DNA from 3 places in the Pseudoalteromonas sp. McH1-7 genome. Region 3 is predicted to be linked to each of the others. Evidence: predicted binding sites of a transcription regulator. Region 3 holds the regulator's gene; each other region holds the start of a gene.

Region 1 (5,826 bases), on a different contig from region 3:
GGTGTTACTTAAACTAACACCACTGTTACCTACGACAATTTGCGGCGGCCTAGCGGTGCTTGTTGCAAAAGTTGAAGACTGATAAATGTGCATATGTCCTGCGAGCGATAATTTTACATGATCGGGCAGTTGGCCAGATTTGGTGCGTTTCAATGCAGTTTGTAGCATTACGTTTAGGGTATCTTTGGTTGTTGGGTTCTCAACGCCCCAAATGGGTCTGTGGCTCATGATCCACATGGGCTTGGTTTTTAGTAATTCACTTCTGACATTTAGTCTTTGATATTGTTGCTGGTAAACTTTAGTTAGCCCATTATCGGCACTGGCATCACACGCATTCGCGCTATCCATTACCCAAATACTGAGCGGCTTTAAATTGATGGTATAGGAGTTTTGCACAATGATATGCGCGCTTGCAGATTTTGGTGGTTGAGTATAATCACCTTGTGCTGGGCATTGTTGTTGGTCTACAGCATCAGGGAGGGCTGCCCCTGGGCCAAAAAAGTAAAACCAGCCAACGCCAGCTCGACTACACAACTCGTGATTTCCCCGTGCAAAAATCCATGGTGCCGAAGTTGAAAGTTGACGCGTCGCAAAAAAGAAGTCGGCTTGCCAATTACTCCATGTGTCTGGCCTGGGGCTATTTAGCGCGTTTTGGCTGTAGTAAGTGTCATTTAAGCCACAGCTTGCACCACCGTAGCCGCCGTCACCTGCGTCATAGGCGTAGGTATCCCCAGAGATTGCGCCGCCAGTACCGCGATAATTGAGATCTCCCATGTGAAGCAGTAGCTGTGGTCGTTGTTGTGCTCCTTGCGCCGTAAGGCTTTTAAACGGCTCAGCAGCGCTGTTGTTTTTACACACTGACGATTTACAGCCGGTATCGCCGAAAACCGCGATTTTCTTAGGGTCAAAGGTGACTGGTGCTAACGAAAATGCGCTATTGGTGACTGTATAGGCAGTGTTTGATCTTAGCTTTGCTTCACATACGGTAACAGGAAAGTGCGCCGGGTTTGGGCGCTTTGCTCTTAATGTCATTGGTGTGACAGCTTTATTTGAGATAAGAGAGGGACATTGGCTGGCGTCGGTTAGTACACCATCGACAATCACTCGAGCATAAATATTGGGGGTTTCAGTAGTTGAGGGCGCAAACATAGTGTAAGCGCCGAGCACTTTGGTATTTGCTTGTTGTACAGCAAGTGTACTACTGCAAGCTATTAAATTGAGCGCAGCAATGGCAATGATAACGCGCATGACTTCATTCCTTTTTTAATGTAGTAGAAGGAAGTTTAATTGATTGTTAATAGTTTGCGAGCCTTCAATGCAAATATCTGTGATCACACCGATACTCTATCCTCTTAGTAGCAAAAATACCCCAACTAACGCAATTAACCCACCACATAGCATTGATTTAGTGATAGTTTCTCTGCGTAAAAGCCCAATCGTCATCACCATAAGCGGTGCCGTTGCAAAGATGGTTTGCGCGATGGCTGGGTCGGTATGATTAACGGATATCAACTGTAGCCATAGGCCGATAAAAGTACCAAAAAACACCGCAACAAACAGCCAGTTTTTGCCTTGAATTTGTTTCAGCGTGAGTGCCTTAAGTAGGCTTTGTGAACGCAGATAGGTGACAATAAAGGCCACAAATAAGGTACCTGAGGCGAGACGGATAAGTGCTGCCCACAAGCTGCTGATGCTTTCGTTAGTTAATGCGCCTTTGGAAAGTACCATACCCGCAGCTTGGCAAACAGCCGCTGTAAGCGCGAAGCAAACGCCAAGTATATAGTGCTTGTTGTCTACTACTGGTTGGCTACGACTTGGTTTGATTGCGAGCATTACGCCTACTGTCGTGATAGCAATGCCAAGCCAAGCTGATGTGCTAAGATAAACACCAAGAATAATAATATTTAAGATCCCAGCAATGGCAGGTGCTAGGCTTTCAATCACCAAAGTGCGTGCAGGGCCAATATTTCTAAGTGCAGCAAAGTAGGCACTGTCACCAATCGCTATGCCCAGTATGCCACTGGCAATCAGCCAGCCCCAACTAGAGAGTAAGGTGGGGTACATGGTATCAGCGGTGACGAGTAAACATAATATCATCAGAGCAGAAGCAATAACGCCTTTGCTGACGTTTAGCTCAAACGGACTGAGGTGATGGCTAAATCGCTTGTATAAAATTGTTGAACCAGCCCATACTCCGGCTGCTGCAATTGCTGCCGCTTCCCCAATGCCAATCATATATACCACGCTGCTTGTGCTTATTAATTTGGTGGCAAGTATACATACATTGAACAAAAAATGGGGAGGGAGCGAGATCAAATCGTTATTATGGGGTTTTGGACGTCCATACATCTAGAGGTTGAAATTTTCCTGTTTTTGTCCATAATAATGCCATTCGATTAGTCTGGAGCAGCGCATGCCAATCACCGTCACCGACGAACTCCCAGCCATTGCCCAACTGCGTCATGAAAATGTTTTTGTGATGCCACAAAGCCGTGCATCAACGCAAGAGATCCGCCCTATGCGACTTGCCATATTAAACTTGATGCCAAATAAAGTGGAAACTGAGGTGCAATTTATTAGGCTATTGGCCAATACGCCTTTGCAAGTGAATGTCGATTTACTACGGCTAGACACTCACCGCAGTTCTGAAAATTCAGAGCAACACCTAGACATGTTTTACCGCTATTTTTCAGATGTAAAAGAGCAAAACTATGATGCCTTGATCGTCACTGGCGCACCACTGGCGCATCTTGAGTATGACGATGTGGTGTATTGGCAAGAGTTACAGGCGTTTTTTGATTGGGCAGAGCACCATGTTACTTCAACGCTCTTTTCTTGCTGGGCAGCGCATGCCGGTTTGTATCATCACTATGGCTTAAAACGGGAACTCAAAGAGGACAAACTGTGCGGTGTGTTTAAGCACCACTGTTATTTTGACCACGGGGCGCTGACTCGCGGCTTTGACGATGAATTTTTAGTGCCTCATTCTCGATATGGCCATATTGATGTCGACAAAATTAACACATGTAAAGACCTTGTAATTTTAGCTGGTTCAGAAAAAGTGGGTGCTTACTTAATAAAAAACCATTCCGGCAGCCAAGTCTATATCACCGGTCATCCAGAGTATGATGCTGACACGTTACAAAAAGAATATTTACGTGACTGTGAGAAAATGGCTAATGCACCACTGCCCGAGAACTATTTTCCTGAGAATGACACCACAAAGCGCCCCTCCAAAACATGGCAAAGTCACGCGTTTTTGTTATTCTCAAATTGGTTAAACTACTATGTTTACCAAACCACACCTTATGATATTAACTTAGTTAGCCAAGATGTAAGGACTAACAATTATGCCGAATAATGTAGCCGTAAACGGTGAGCAAATTGCAGCGCAGCTTAAGCAAGCAATGCAGCAACGTATTCTGATCTTAGACGGTGCGATGGGTACAATGATCCAAAAGCACAAATTAGAAGAAGAGGACTATCGTGGTGAACGTTTTAAAGATTGGCATGTCCTTATCAAAGGTAACAACGATCTGCTAAGCTTGACACAACCTGAGATTATCAAGCAGATCCATCGTGATTATCTCGCTGCTGGCGCGGATATCATTGAAACCAATACTTTTAATGCCACCACTATCTCAATGGAAGATTATGATATGGCAAGCCTGAGTCGAGAGATTAATCTCGAATCGGCGAAGCTTGCACGTGCGGTGTGCGATGAATTTACCGCCCAAGACCCCAGCAAGCCTCGCTATGTGGCAGGTGTACTTGGTCCAACATCAAAAACCTGCTCCATTTCTCCTGATGTAAACGACCCTGGTTTTCGCAATATCACTTTCGACAAGTTGGTTGCAGCTTATGTCGAGTCAACGCTTGCCCTTATTGAAGGCGGTGCGCACCTTATTTTGATTGAGACTATTTTTGATACCCTGAATGCCAAAGCCGCGTCTTATGGTGTGGAGGAAGCCTTTGAGCAAGCTGGGGTGAGATTACCTGTGATGATCTCAGGTACTATAACCGACGCGTCAGGGCGCACGCTGTCAGGGCAAACCACAGAAGCGTTTTATAACTCCATTCGCCATATTAAACCCATTTCCATTGGTCTGAATTGTGCGCTAGGCCCAGATTTACTAAGACAATATGTAGAAGAGCTATCACGGGTATGTGAAACGTTTACCTCTGTGCATCCAAACGCTGGGCTTCCCAACGAGTTTGGTGAATATGACTTAGAAGCCGATGATATGGCAAAAGAAATTATCGATTGGGGTAAAGAAGGATTTATCAACATAGTTGGTGGTTGCTGCGGCACCACACCTGAGCATATTAGCGCCTTTGCACGTGGTCTTGCACAAACCCCGCCGCGTAACTTGCCTGACATCGAAGTGCGGATGCGTTTGGCAGGACTTGAAGCCTGTAACTTAAATTAGGAATTCACCATGACACAAACAGCAGTATTTACTAACGTCGGTGAGCGTACCAATGTGACGGGTTCAGCAAGGTTTAAGCGCCTTATTCTAGAAGAGGATTACGAAACTGCATTAGATGTTGCTAGAGAGCAAGTTGAAAATGGTGCTCAGGTAATTGATATCAACATGGATGAAGCCATGTTGGACTCAAAAGCAGCGATGGTAAAGTTTCTCAATCTGATAGCGTCAGAGCCAGATATTTCAAAAGTTCCCATCATGGTTGACTCGTCTAAATGGGAAGTCATTGAAGCGGGCCTGAAATGTATTCAAGGTAAAGCCATCGTAAACTCAATCTCCTTAAAGGAGGGTGAGGCACCATTTATTCATCAAGCTAAAATTATCAAACGTTTTGGTGCAGCCGTGGTAGTTATGGCGTTTGATGAAGTTGGTCAAGCGGAGAGCGCAGATAGAAAGTTTGAGATCTGTCAGCGCTCTTACAAAATCTTGGTTGATGAGCTTGGGTTTCCGCCAGAAGACATCATTTTTGACCCAAATATTTTTGCGGTCGCCACGGGGATTGAAGAGCACGATAATTACGCCGTTGAATTTATCGAGGGCACGCGCAGAATCAAGCAAAACTTACCGCACTGTAAAGTGTCTGGGGGCGTATCGAACGTATCCTTCTCATTCCGCGGTAACAATCCCGTGCGTGAAGCTATCCACTCTGTATTTTTGTACCATGCGATTAAAGCGGGTATGGATATGGGGATTGTTAACGCCGGTCAGCTTGCAGTGTATGACGATATTCCAAAAGAGCTCCGTGATGCCGTTGAGGATGTGATCCTCAATACCGACGCTGGTGCTGGCGAGCGATTAGTTGAGATAGCGCCTAAATATTCAGGTATGGCGCAAGCAGACAAAAAAGAAGATCTAGAGTGGCGCTCTTGGCCAGTTGAAAAACGCTTGGAACACGCGCTAGTTAAAGGGATCACAGAGTTTATTGACGAAGACACCGAAGCCTGTCGTCAGCTGTTTGATAAGCCAATCCAAGTGATTGAAGGGCCTCTGATGGATGGTATGAACGTGGTTGGCGATTTGTTTGGCGCGGGCAAAATGTTTTTGCCACAAGTGGTGAAATCTGCTCGAGTGATGAAGCGCGCGGTGGCCTACCTCGACCCTTACATTGAGGCAGAAAAAGAAGAGGGCTCAAGTAACGGTAAAGTGATCATGGCCACAGTTAAGGGCGATGTACACGACATCGGCAAAAACATCGTGGGCGTGGTACTGCAATGTAATAACTACGAAGTTGTGGACTTAGGGGTGATGGTGCCAGCAGAAAAAATCCTGCAAACGGCCATTGATGAAAATGCTGATGTCATTGGCTTGTCTGGCCTTATTACGCCTTCTCTTGATGAAA
Region 2 (5,826 bases), on a different contig from region 3:
TGGATAGGTATGATGGTGGCGACTATTATGGCTGTCGGTGTTGCATACATTACAGTGAGTCGCATTACCAAGCCTCTTTCTGAAGTAAATCGAGTATTGAATATCGTAGCCAGTGGCGATATGACGCAGCGCTTAGATGATACCGCCAAAGACGAGTTTGGAGAACTTTCGAAAAGCTGTAATACGTTAATCTCGAGTTTACGTGAACTGATCACCGGTATTATTTCTCGTTCAACACAACTGGCTGCGGCCTCAGAAGAAACGTCGACGATTACCACTGAATCGAGTCAAGCGATTAAAAATCAGCAAGCACAGGTTGAGCAAGCAGCTACGGCAACAACCGAGATGAGTAGCACTTCTCATGGTGTGAGCAACAGCGCACACCAAGCGTTGCAAGAAATCAAAAATGCTGACAAAGAAGCTGAACGTGTTAAAGGTATCTCACACGAAAATAAACACACTATTGAACAACTCGCCAAAGAAGTCGACGAGGCATCGCGTGTTATCAATAAACTACATCAAGATAGTGCTTCTATCGGAAGTATTTTGGATGTTATACGAGGCATCGCCGAGCAAACTAACTTACTTGCGCTTAATGCTGCAATTGAAGCAGCTCGAGCTGGAGAACAAGGTCGAGGGTTTGCGGTAGTTGCTGACGAAGTACGCTCTTTGGCAAGTAAAACTCAAGAATCTACACAAGAAATTCAGGCGATGATCGAGTCTTTACAAGCAGGTGCGGAAGAAGCCGTAAGTGCAATGTCGAAAGGTAAACAACAGGCTGAGTCTTGTGTGAACCAAAGTGACCTTGCCAACGAAGCATTGAACTCTATTACTGCAGCCGTTTCACAAGCGCATGATGTAAGTGAAGAAATCGCCAATGCAGCAAACGAGCAGCAGCAAGTAGCACAAGAAATTAGTGAACGCTTAGAGTCTATTGTTACGATTGCTGAGCAAACGGCAGAAGGTGCAAGCCAAACGTCAATTTCAAGCTCTGAGGTGGCGAAACTCGCAGAAGAGCTGCGTTTGTCAGTCGATCAGTTTAAAGTTTAATACCAATTTGAGTTAATACTTGCTCAATTTGAAGGAGTAAATCTGACGCTAACAGCGTTAAAAATTTCTTATTTAGAACAACTAAATAGCAAAATTTTTGCCTCGTTATCGACAAGATTTTCTCGCCTCAAAATAGACCACTTAATTAAGAAAATTGGTATAATTGACGCACGACTTACTGAATAGAATTGCTATAACAATAAAAAAAACCCATGCAATGCATGGGTTTTTTTTATTTCTTTTTAATCGCTTATGCAAATAATGCGTTTGCTTTCTCAACGATGTTTTCGACAGTAAAGCCAAACAGTTTAAACAGCTCACCTGCTGGTGCTGACTCACCAAAGGTAGTCATACCAACGATTGCCCCATTCAACCCTACATACTTGTACCAGAAGTCTTCAATACCTGCTTCAATTGCAACACGGCGTGTTACTGAGCTTGGTAGAACGCTTTCTTTATACTCTGCAGATTGTGCATCGAAAATATCCGTTGAAGGCATAGACACAACGCGTACTTTTTTGCCATCTGCACGTAGTTTATCAGCAGATTCAACCGCAAGTTGTACTTCTGAACCCGTTGCAATCAGGATGATTTCCGGCTCACCATCACAAGACAGTACATAACCACCCTGCTTAATAGCTGCTACTTGCTCAGCAGTACGAGGTTGCTGCTCTAGCCCTTGACGGGTAAATACTAGGGCAGATGGACCATCGGCACGTTCTATTGCTTGCTGCCAAGCTACTGCAGACTCAACTTGGTCACATGGACGCCAGCTTGCAAGATTTGGGGTGGTACGTAAGTTTGCCATTTGCTCAACAGGCTGGTGCGTTGGACCATCTTCACCAAGACCAATTGAGTCATGAGTGTAGACAAAAATACTTCTTTGCTTCATTAATGCAGCCATACGTACCGCGTTACGTGCGTATTCCATAAACATTAAGAATGTTGCACCATAAGGGATAAAGCCTTTGTGTAGCGCAATACCATTCATAATGGCAGACATACCAAATTCACGTACACCATAGAAGATATAGTTACCCGCTGCGTCTTCGGCTGTTAAACCTTTTGACTGATCCCAAAGCGTTAAGTTAGAACCCGCTAAGTCAGCAGAGCCGCCCATAAACTCAGGAAGAATTGGACCGTAAGCGTTTAAGGCATTTTGTGATGCTTTACGCGTTGCAGGATTTGCCGGATTCGCTTGAAGTTCAGCGATATACGCTTCTGTTTTTTCTGACCAATCTGCTGGCAAATCACCTTTCATACGGCGTTCAAATTCAGCGGCAAGCTCTGGGTAGTGCATTTGATACTCAGTAAACTTGATTAGCCATTCGCTTTGTTGGTTCTGACCACGCGCTGTTGCATCCCATTTCGCGTAGATATCTTCAGGAATGTCGAATGCACCGTGCTCCCAACCAAGGAACTCACGAGCAGCTTTGATTTCATCATCACCAAGCGGTGCACCGTGGCAATCGTGGCTGCCAGATTTATTTGGTGAGCCATAGCCAATAACGGTTTTACAACAAATAAGCGTTGGTTTGTCAGATTCAGCTTGAGCCGCTTCAATTGCAGCTTTAATCGCGTCGCTATCATGACCATCAACGTCAGCAATAACATGCCAGCCGTACGATTCAAAACGCTTCGGTGTGTCGTCGCTAAACCAACCTTCAACTTCACCATCGATTGAAATGCCGTTGTCATCCCAAAACGCAATGAGTTTGCCAAGTCCAAGTGTACCTGCCAACGAACATGCTTCGTGTGAGATCCCTTCCATCAAACAACCATCACCTAAGAAGGTGTAGGTGTAATGGTTTACGATGTCATAATCTTCGCGGTTAAACTGCGCAGCTAAGGCTTTTTCAGCAATCGCCATACCTACCGCATTAGTGATACCCTGACCAAGTGGGCCGGTGGTCGTCTCTATTCCTGGTGCATAGCCATACTCTGGGTGACCTGGCGTTTTGGAATGTAACTGACGAAAGTTTTTAATGTCATCGATTGATAAATCATAACCCGATAAATGTAGCAATGAATAAATAAGCATTGAGCCGTGACCGTTTGATAATACAAAACGATCTCTATCAGCCCATTCAGGGTTACTTGGGTTGTGTTTTAGAAAGTCGCGCCAAAGTACTTCTGCGATGTCCGCCATGCCCATAGGGGCTCCTGGGTGGCCAGACTTGGCCTTTTGTACAGCGTCCATGGAAAGAACGCGAATTGCATTAGCAAGTTCTTTGCGAGATGGCATGAATTCTCCTACCTTTAAATGTGTTTCGCGGGGGTTGAGCCCATTCTTACTTATTTATATGGCCTACTGCAACGGCAAAGACCATAAAAAAACAGGTACAGACTGACTTTTTCTGACCATTAAAAAAGATTGAACAATTTTGGACGTCTAGGCGTAAAATAACTAGTCAATGGGTAGGTTTTTTGGTTAGAATACGCCCCTTAATTTTTCGCGCTGTTCCTGATGTTTGTGAAGCGCAATATTTGTGAGCATAAATACAATGGCTAAACATTTATTTACTTCTGAATCTGTTTCTGAGGGTCATCCGGATAAAATCGCCGATCAGATCTCTGATGCGGTTCTAGATGCCATCCTTGAGCAAGATCCAAAAGCACGTGTTGCGTGTGAAACTTACGTTAAAACCGGTATGGTTATGGTTGGTGGTGAAATCACGACTAGCGCTTGGGTTGATATCGAGGAATTAACTCGTAAAACTGTGCGTGAAATTGGTTATACCCACTCTGACATGGGTTTTGATGCGGATTCATGTGCAATCCTAAATACCATTGGTAAGCAATCACCAGACATCAACCAAGGTGTTGATCGTACTCGCCCTGAAGAGCAAGGTGCTGGTGACCAAGGTCTAATGTTTGGTTACGCGTGTAACGAGACTGACGTACTTATGCCTGCGCCAATTACGTACTCACACCGTTTAGTGCAACGCCAAGCACAAGTTCGTAAAGACGGTACATTACCTTGGCTACGCCCTGACGCTAAGTCTCAGGTAACATTTGCGTACGAAAATGGTAAAGCGGTTGGTATCGACGCTGTGGTTTTATCTACTCAACATTGTGATTCAGTATCGCAAGACGACCTAGTAGAAGCAGTGATGGAAACTATTATCAAGCCGACTTTACCAGCTGAGCTTATCACTGAAGCGACTAAGTTCTTCATCAACCCAACTGGCCGTTTCGTTATCGGTGGTCCTATGGGTGACTGTGGTCTAACTGGTCGTAAAATCATCGTAGATACTTACGGCGGCATGGCTCGTCACGGTGGTGGTGCATTCTCTGGTAAAGATCCATCAAAAGTTGACCGCTCTGCAGCGTACGCGGCACGTTATGTTGCGAAGAACATTGTTGCAGCCGGCCTTGCAGACAAGTGTGAGATCCAAGTGTCTTACGCAATCGGTGTGGCAGAGCCTACATCTATCAGCGTTGAAACATTCGGTACAGCTAAGCTTGAGGAATCTCGTCTAATCGAGCTTATCCGTGAACACTTCGACCTACGTCCTTATGGTCTGATCACAATGCTTGACCTAGAACGTCCAATTTATCAACCTACTGCTGCTTACGGCCACTTTGGTCGTGAAGAGTTCCCATGGGAAGCAACAGATAAGGCTGACGCACTACGTGCAGCAGCAGGTCTATAAGCCCTGCTATTCAGAGAAAAGGCGCTATATGCGCCTTTTTTGTTACCCAGACAAAATATGCTCACCCGATAAATACCTCATCAACATCATCTTTTAAGTTTTGATATTCGTCTTCATGAATATTAAGTTCAATCATGACTTTGTCTTTAAACAAGTGCCAATCTGCTGAACTTCTAAAGTGCTTTGCCTCAAAACATAGGTTTTCAGCGAGCTTTAAAGCAGCAAATGTTTGTGCATGCTGTGGGTTTTTTTCTGATTCTTCAAGGTAACTGACATCATGATGACGCAAAATCATTTGGCATATTTCTCTGGGTAAGTGCCATGAGGTTGCTAAAAAATACCCAACCACTGTATGTGGCACTGGATATTTCTGCTGCTCATAATCAATCAGTGTTCGTTCTGGCCTTTCTATTGATAGCTTTATCACCTCAGCGTAGTCAGGATATTTTACCGCCATTGCAGGGATCCCAGCATCATGAAATAGCCCCAGTAATTGTAAATTCTCTAAAGGTAATGAAGACTTTAAGTAGTGACCGACGACAAGTGCAGCCTTTGATATATCAGCTGCATTGTCCCAAAATTGCTGCAGCGAAATGCAGCACTTTGATTGCTCAAATGCGTTTTTAAGCAAATACCCTGTTACCAACTGCGTAATACAAGTTACTCCCAAAAACATCACCGCTTGTCGTATATCTGTAATAGTACGAGCAAGGCCATAGGCAGGTGAATTTATCACTTTTAATACCGCAGCAGACGCACCGACATCTGCAGCAATTATGTTTGCAACAGCAAATAATTCAGGTTCTGATTTTGATAATTCATTTTGAAGTGCTTGCAGAATTTCAGGTTTAGCAGGTAGGTTAAATCCACCACGTAAATCATTTAGCACTTTGTCGTCTATATCGATCATTGGGCTACCTCAGCTTAGATATTCCAAAGTTTAGTTCATCAAGAAATATTTGCAGTATCTCTGTACAAATCACTAGGCTTTGGCGCAAACTAGACAGCTGCTAAACTATGATATGACGAAAATAATGATACAAGGTTACAATTGATGTCGAAAAACAGCCTAACGCCGTTTTTACTGGCTTTGAAAAGCGCAGATATCACCAAAATACAA
Region 3 (5,826 bases):
CTCAGAGCCGTCATAACGACTGCACAGCCAAGATAGAGTACCAGAGAAAACCCCCTCGATTCTCACAATTTCGTCGCCGCTATTTTGCAGATCCGCTAAGGCAAAGTTAACAGGCAACCCAGCTCCAACACTGGTGTTATAACGCCATAATAAGTTACGTTCTTGCAGTTTTTGCCGTAGTTGTGTGTACCAGCTGTGCTTCGCTGTACCAGCGTATTTATTGGCGCTGATCAGATGACAGTCATGTTCTACAAACTGTGGATATAATGCACTAAAGCGCTCGCTTGCGGTAATATCAATAATTACTTTATGTTCGTAATCAAGCTCTTTGATGCGAGTAAATAATTCAGCTTCGTTATATTCTATGGCTTCATTTTGCCATTGCTGCTGCCATTGGGCTAAGTTTAATCCGCTTGGACAAAACAACATTTGTTTTGAGCGCAACAATCCTACCAACTTCAGATCAAAGTGCTCACTCAGTTTGTCAAACTGATCTTTACACTGCTCAATAAAAACCTCACCCACATTGCCAACACCTGCAACGATGACCGCGAGCTCTCTGCCTTTATTGACAAGCCGTTCATGTAATACTGCCAAAACATCACTATCAATAGACTGATCAGTCAGCACTAAACTATAGTTTTGTGCTTGTAATACAAAACGGGTCACTATCGCATTGTCGTCTAGCAATTCTAAAGCTTGCAGATGTAACCCTGCGATATCTTGGCTTGGCGCAACGACAGCAAAGCCTTGCACTTGTGATTCAATGATATTTGCACGAGGCTCTAAGGCATTGATAACCAGATGGCTAAACTCGGATGGCACCAATAAATGCGCCTCTCCACCTTTGATAAAATGATGAATACTATGCTGTATTAGTTGGCTAAGCTGTTTTACTTCACCACTATTTAATTTTTCAACACGCAGTAAATCTAGTTGTCCAAAAGTAGTGATAAAGCGCTTCTCTTTACTATAACCTGCTTTAACAATTTCAGTGCCTAGTGCGTCTGAGTCAAAACTACTTCGCACTTGTAGTTTTATATCAGTACCTTTCAAGGGAGAGAGTGTTTTTGCATGCAGGACAGGGTTCCCCAAACGTGCTAATAATTCAGCCTGACTTCGACATACTTTAGCGTATTTTATTGCACTACTGACTTTACGTGGATCGGTACTAAATACGCCTGTGGTATCTGTCCAAATCGATACCTGAGTGGCATCAATATAATTGGCCAGTAAAGTCGCACTGTAATCGCTTCCATTGCGCCCCAAAGTCACAGTTTCACCTTGACTATCTGCTGCAATAAAGCCGGTAACAATATGCACAGCATTGTCACCAATTGCGCTGTAACACACCTCTTTATTCAACGCATGTAATAATACACCATCCTGTTGCACAAATAGTTTTCTAGCGTCAATATCCCGAGCTTCAATACCTTGTGAGCTTAAGTAATTGGCTAGGACACGAGCCGACCACAACTCCCCATGCGCCAGTAGACTGGCATAGTGAAGTGTGCGTGCTTCACGCGCTTGCGCAAGGGCCTGCAATTCGTTCACGAGCTGCTTGAGCAAAGCAGCATGCCTATCGCCGGTAAACAACGCATCTATTAATTCACGTTGATGGTTTTCAACTTGTAACAAGACGTCGTTAAAAGCGCGCACATCTTGCTGCTCAAAACTCTGCCATAGCTTCACCAAAGTATTGGTTGTTTTTCCCGCAGCTGAAACCACTACGCTATCACCTAACTGACACTGCTCTAATATTATCTTAGCAACAGCCTGATAGCGCTCTGCAGAGCTTAAACTAGAACCACCAAACTTATGTACTACTTTTGCCATTTACTCACCACAACGCAACGGTATGTGCAGGCGTAAGCTTAAATGACTTCGCGTCATCACTTGCCTGGCTGTCATCAATACTGGAAAATCCGGCTTCAAGATCTGCGATTAAGTCTTGCACATCTTCAATGCCCACTGAAATGCGAATTAAGGTATCGCCAACCCCAGCTTCGAGACGTGCCTGAGGTTCCATTCCTGCGTGTGTCATGGTCGCAGGATGGCAGATTAAACTTTCAACTCCACCTAGTGATTCGGCGAGCGAGAACTGCTTTAACGAAGTTAAAAATTTAGCCGATGTCTGTAGATCACCCTTAATATCAAAGCTCACCATACCACCAAAGCCTAGTTGTTGTTTTTTTGCTAGCTCATGCTGTGGATGCGACTTGAGACCGGGATAGTATACTTGACTCACATATGGCGACTTCTCTAAGTATTCAGCAATCTGTTGCGCATTCTCTTGATGTTGGCGTAAGCGTACGTTAAGTGTGCGCAGTCCACGCAATGTCAGATAACTATCAAAAGGCGCGCCCGTAATACCAATGTTATTTGCCCACCAAGCCAACTCATCTCCTAGCTCTTGCGTGCGCGCTATCACTGCACCACCTACCACATCGGAGTGACCGTTAATATATTTAGTGGTTGAGTGAACAACAATATCGACTCCAAAAGCGATAGGGTTTTGTAATGCTGGTGACAAGAAGGTATTGTCTGCCGCAACTAAAGCACCGACCGCATGCGCAGCGGTTACAACTGCTTCAATATCGGTTAATCGTAAAATTGGATTACTTGGTGTTTCTATCCACACAAGTTTAGGCTGGATTTTTTCTAGTTTCTCAAGGCTTTCTGGCTGGGTTAAATCCACTACTTCTACTTTGAGTAGCCCACGCTTTGCCAATGACGTAAATAAACGATAACTGCCACCATAGCAATCGTGGGGGATCACTAAAGTGTCGTCATGGTTTAATAATTGAGTTACTAGGTGAATAGCCGACATACCTGTTGCGGTAATAATGCCACGTTGACCTCCTTCAAGTTCGGTTAACGCTTGTGCCAACACATCACGATTAAAGTTACCACTGCGGCCATAGTCATAATCACGCTTGGTATCAAAATCTGCAAATGAATAGGTCGTCGACAGATAAAGGGGCGGAACCACTGCACCATGTGCTTTATCAGCTTCTATACCGTGACGCACTGCAACCGTCGATTTGTTAATTTGACTCATAGGGTCACCTAGATAGTTGGATGTTTAGACGTCTAAAAGGTTAGAGCAACGACAACTAGAAGTCAAAACATTTATACTGCTAAATGGCTAAATAACTAGTATTTGACTATCTTTTTTAAACCGATAAAATTTCGCCACTTAAGGCGTTGCTAATACGACTGAGTTATTGAAAACTATGGCAGAGATCTATAGTTCTCGCCATAGCGGATTAATTTGCTCAACTATTCAAGTTCAGGTTTTATCTTTACTCTTTAAAGATTTCCCTGCTCCACATGCTTAGCTGAACAATATCAATCAGAACCCAGTCATATTGGCATTGATGTAACTGAGGCAAGTACACAATTATGGCAAAATGGAATGGTGAGTATATTCACCCATATGCAGAACACGGTAAAAAAGCAGAGCAAGTAAAAAAAATCACAGTGAGTATCCCTTTGAACGTGCTCAAAGTACTTACTGATGAACGTACGCGTCGTCAAGTAAATAACTTGCGCCATGCAACAAACAGCGAGCTATTATGTGAAGCCTTTTTACATGCTTTCACGGGTCAACCACTTCCAAGTGATGAAGACCTGAGAAAAGACAACCCAGAACGTATTCCGTTAGAAGTAAGACAAATAATGGAAGAGCGTGGTTTAGAGATCCCTGAAATAAACGAAGAATAATACCAATTTTCTTAATTAAGTGGTTTATTTTGAGGCGAGAAAATCTTGTCGATAACTAGGCAAAAATTTTGCTATTTAGTTGTTCTAAATGAGAAATTTTTAACGCTGTTAGCGTCAGATTTACTCCTTCAAATTGAGCAAGTATTAAGTCAAATTGGTATAATATCGACTCTTCATTTTTCACGGAAATAAAGACACAAAAAAGCCTCAATCGAGGCTTTTTTCATACTTAAGCTGGAATCGCTACAAGCAGTTATTTCTTAATACAAGGCAAATTTGTGCGTCAATAGCTGGCCTATTACAAACAAATTTACCGCAGAAGTAAGGGATAACAACTGCTAGAGAACAAATTATTAACCCAGTTTAGGTTATTTTATTCCATATAACCCAAGGGCATCTCGATTTGCGCTACGCCAGATTCAACCGCAGCAGTAGCAACCGCTTTTGCTATTCGAGGTAACAAGCGAGGATCCATCGGTTTAGGGATAATGTATTGCGGACCAAACTCAAGGCTGTCGACATCAGCTGCTTTTAACACCTCTGCAGGTACTGGCTCTTTTGCAATACTTCTAATAGCCTCAACTGCCGCAATCTTCATTTCGTCATTGATCGCTGTAGCACGTACATCTAGTGCACCACGGAAGATGAACGGAAAACATAGCACATTGTTCACTTGGTTTGGATAATCAGAACGACCTGTTGCCATAATCAAATCATCACGAGCACCATGTGCAACATCGGGGCTGATCTCAGGATCTGGGTTCGAACATGCAAATACAACTGGCTTATCAGCCATTAATTTTAAATCTTCAGCAGATAGAAGATCTGGGCCTGAAACGCCAACAAATACGTCAGCCTCTGCAATCACATCCTGTAACGTGCGCTTATCCGTATTATTTGCAAACAGCTCTTTGTATTCGTTAAGATCGTCACGACGAGTATGGATCACGCCTTTTCTATCTAGCATATAAATATGCTCTCTTTGTGCACCACATTTTATAAGTAGCTCCATACACGCTATTGCAGCGGCACCTGCTCCTAAACACACGATGATCGCATCATGAATATCTTTACCTTGGATCTCAAGTGCATTGAGCATACCAGCCGCAGTCACAATTGCAGTACCGTGTTGATCATCATGGAAAACGGGTATATCACAGCGTTCAATAAGCGCGCGCTCAATTTCAAAGCACTCAGGCGCTTTGATATCTTCAAGGTTAATCCCGCCAAAAGTATCTGCAATATTCGCTACTGTATTGATGAAGTCTTCAGTGGTGTTATGTTTAACTTCAATATCAATCGAGTCCAGTCCAGCAAAGCGTTTAAATAACAGAGCCTTACCTTCCATAACTGGTTTCGAAGCCAAAGGACCTAAATTACCTAGTCCTAAAATAGCAGTACCATTACTGATCACAGCTACCATGTTCCCTTTACCTGTATAACGATAGGCATTCGCAGGATCTGCCGCGATTTCACGTACTGGCTCGGCAACACCAGGGCTGTATGCGAGTGCTAGGTCTTTTACGGTCTCGGCAGGCTTAGTCAGCTCTACGCTGATTTTACCTGGAACGGGCTTCTCGTGATAATCTAGAGCTTGTTGACGAAAATCTGTCATGGCGCGATATTTTCCTACGAAGTTAATGTGAGAGTGTGCTAAACATTCGCATTCTGAGTGTCGGTTGCTTCCATATTTACAACCACAAACAGTGCGATTAACTATATGAGCGACGACATAAAAGTACTCAAAAGCACAGTGCTTTAAGCAGATGTCAATAGGACATATAGGTAATCGACCGTCATCACACAATACCGAGTTTTCTTCATTATTCAAGTAAAATCAGGTCTATCCACTTACACGGTATTTATTCGTATTTTCTTCGACGTTCTCTTCAATTTTAAGAAAAATTTCACAATTTAGACCTGCAAAAGTAAGCAAGTAAGTGGTTAAAGACAAGTCAAAGTGATGAAAAATAGCACTAGCGTAAAATACCATGACTAAAGAGCAATATTTATAATTATTACTAAATTTAACTGCACAATTGAGACATTTAGAAGCACAAAGCACGATTTACCACTACGAAGCATAGTGTCTAGTAATAT

What was found. Region 3 encodes MetJ, which represses methionine synthesis genes. Its sites were predicted from a motif close to TAGACGTCTAGACGTCTA; they were not measured.
Region 1: HUZ36_RS13060 (homoserine O-succinyltransferase) is a predicted target of MetJ. The motif match lies at 2,335-2,352, and genes of this name have one in related genera.
Region 2: metK (methionine adenosyltransferase) is a predicted target of MetJ. The motif match lies at 3,436-3,453, and genes of this name have one in related genera.

The regions. Positions count from the first base shown of each region.
Region 1 covers NZ_JABWPQ010000017.1:79,502-85,327, reverse strand. Annotated here, with positions in the region: gene HUZ36_RS13070 (metallophosphoesterase) at 1-1,248, opposite strand, end outside; gene HUZ36_RS13065 (DMT family transporter) at 1,345-2,235, opposite strand; gene HUZ36_RS13060 (homoserine O-succinyltransferase) at 2,414-3,361, shown strand; gene HUZ36_RS21620 (homocysteine S-methyltransferase family protein) at 3,351-4,430, shown strand; gene metH (methionine synthase) at 4,440-5,826, shown strand, end outside.
Region 2 covers NZ_JABWPQ010000003.1:249,089-254,914, forward strand. Annotated here, with positions in the region: gene HUZ36_RS03630 (methyl-accepting chemotaxis protein) at 1-1,050, shown strand, start outside; gene tkt (transketolase) at 1,301-3,295, opposite strand; gene metK (methionine adenosyltransferase) at 3,555-4,706, shown strand; gene HUZ36_RS03645 (HDOD domain-containing protein) at 4,768-5,616, opposite strand; gene HUZ36_RS03650 (hypothetical protein) at 5,761-5,826, shown strand, end outside.
Region 3 covers NZ_JABWPQ010000007.1:150,770-156,595, forward strand. Annotated here, with positions in the region: gene metL (bifunctional aspartate kinase/homoserine dehydrogenase II) at 1-1,836, opposite strand, end outside; gene metB (cystathionine gamma-synthase) at 1,841-3,061, opposite strand; gene metJ (met regulon transcriptional regulator MetJ) at 3,406-3,726, shown strand; gene HUZ36_RS07130 (malic enzyme-like NAD(P)-binding protein) at 4,100-5,341, opposite strand.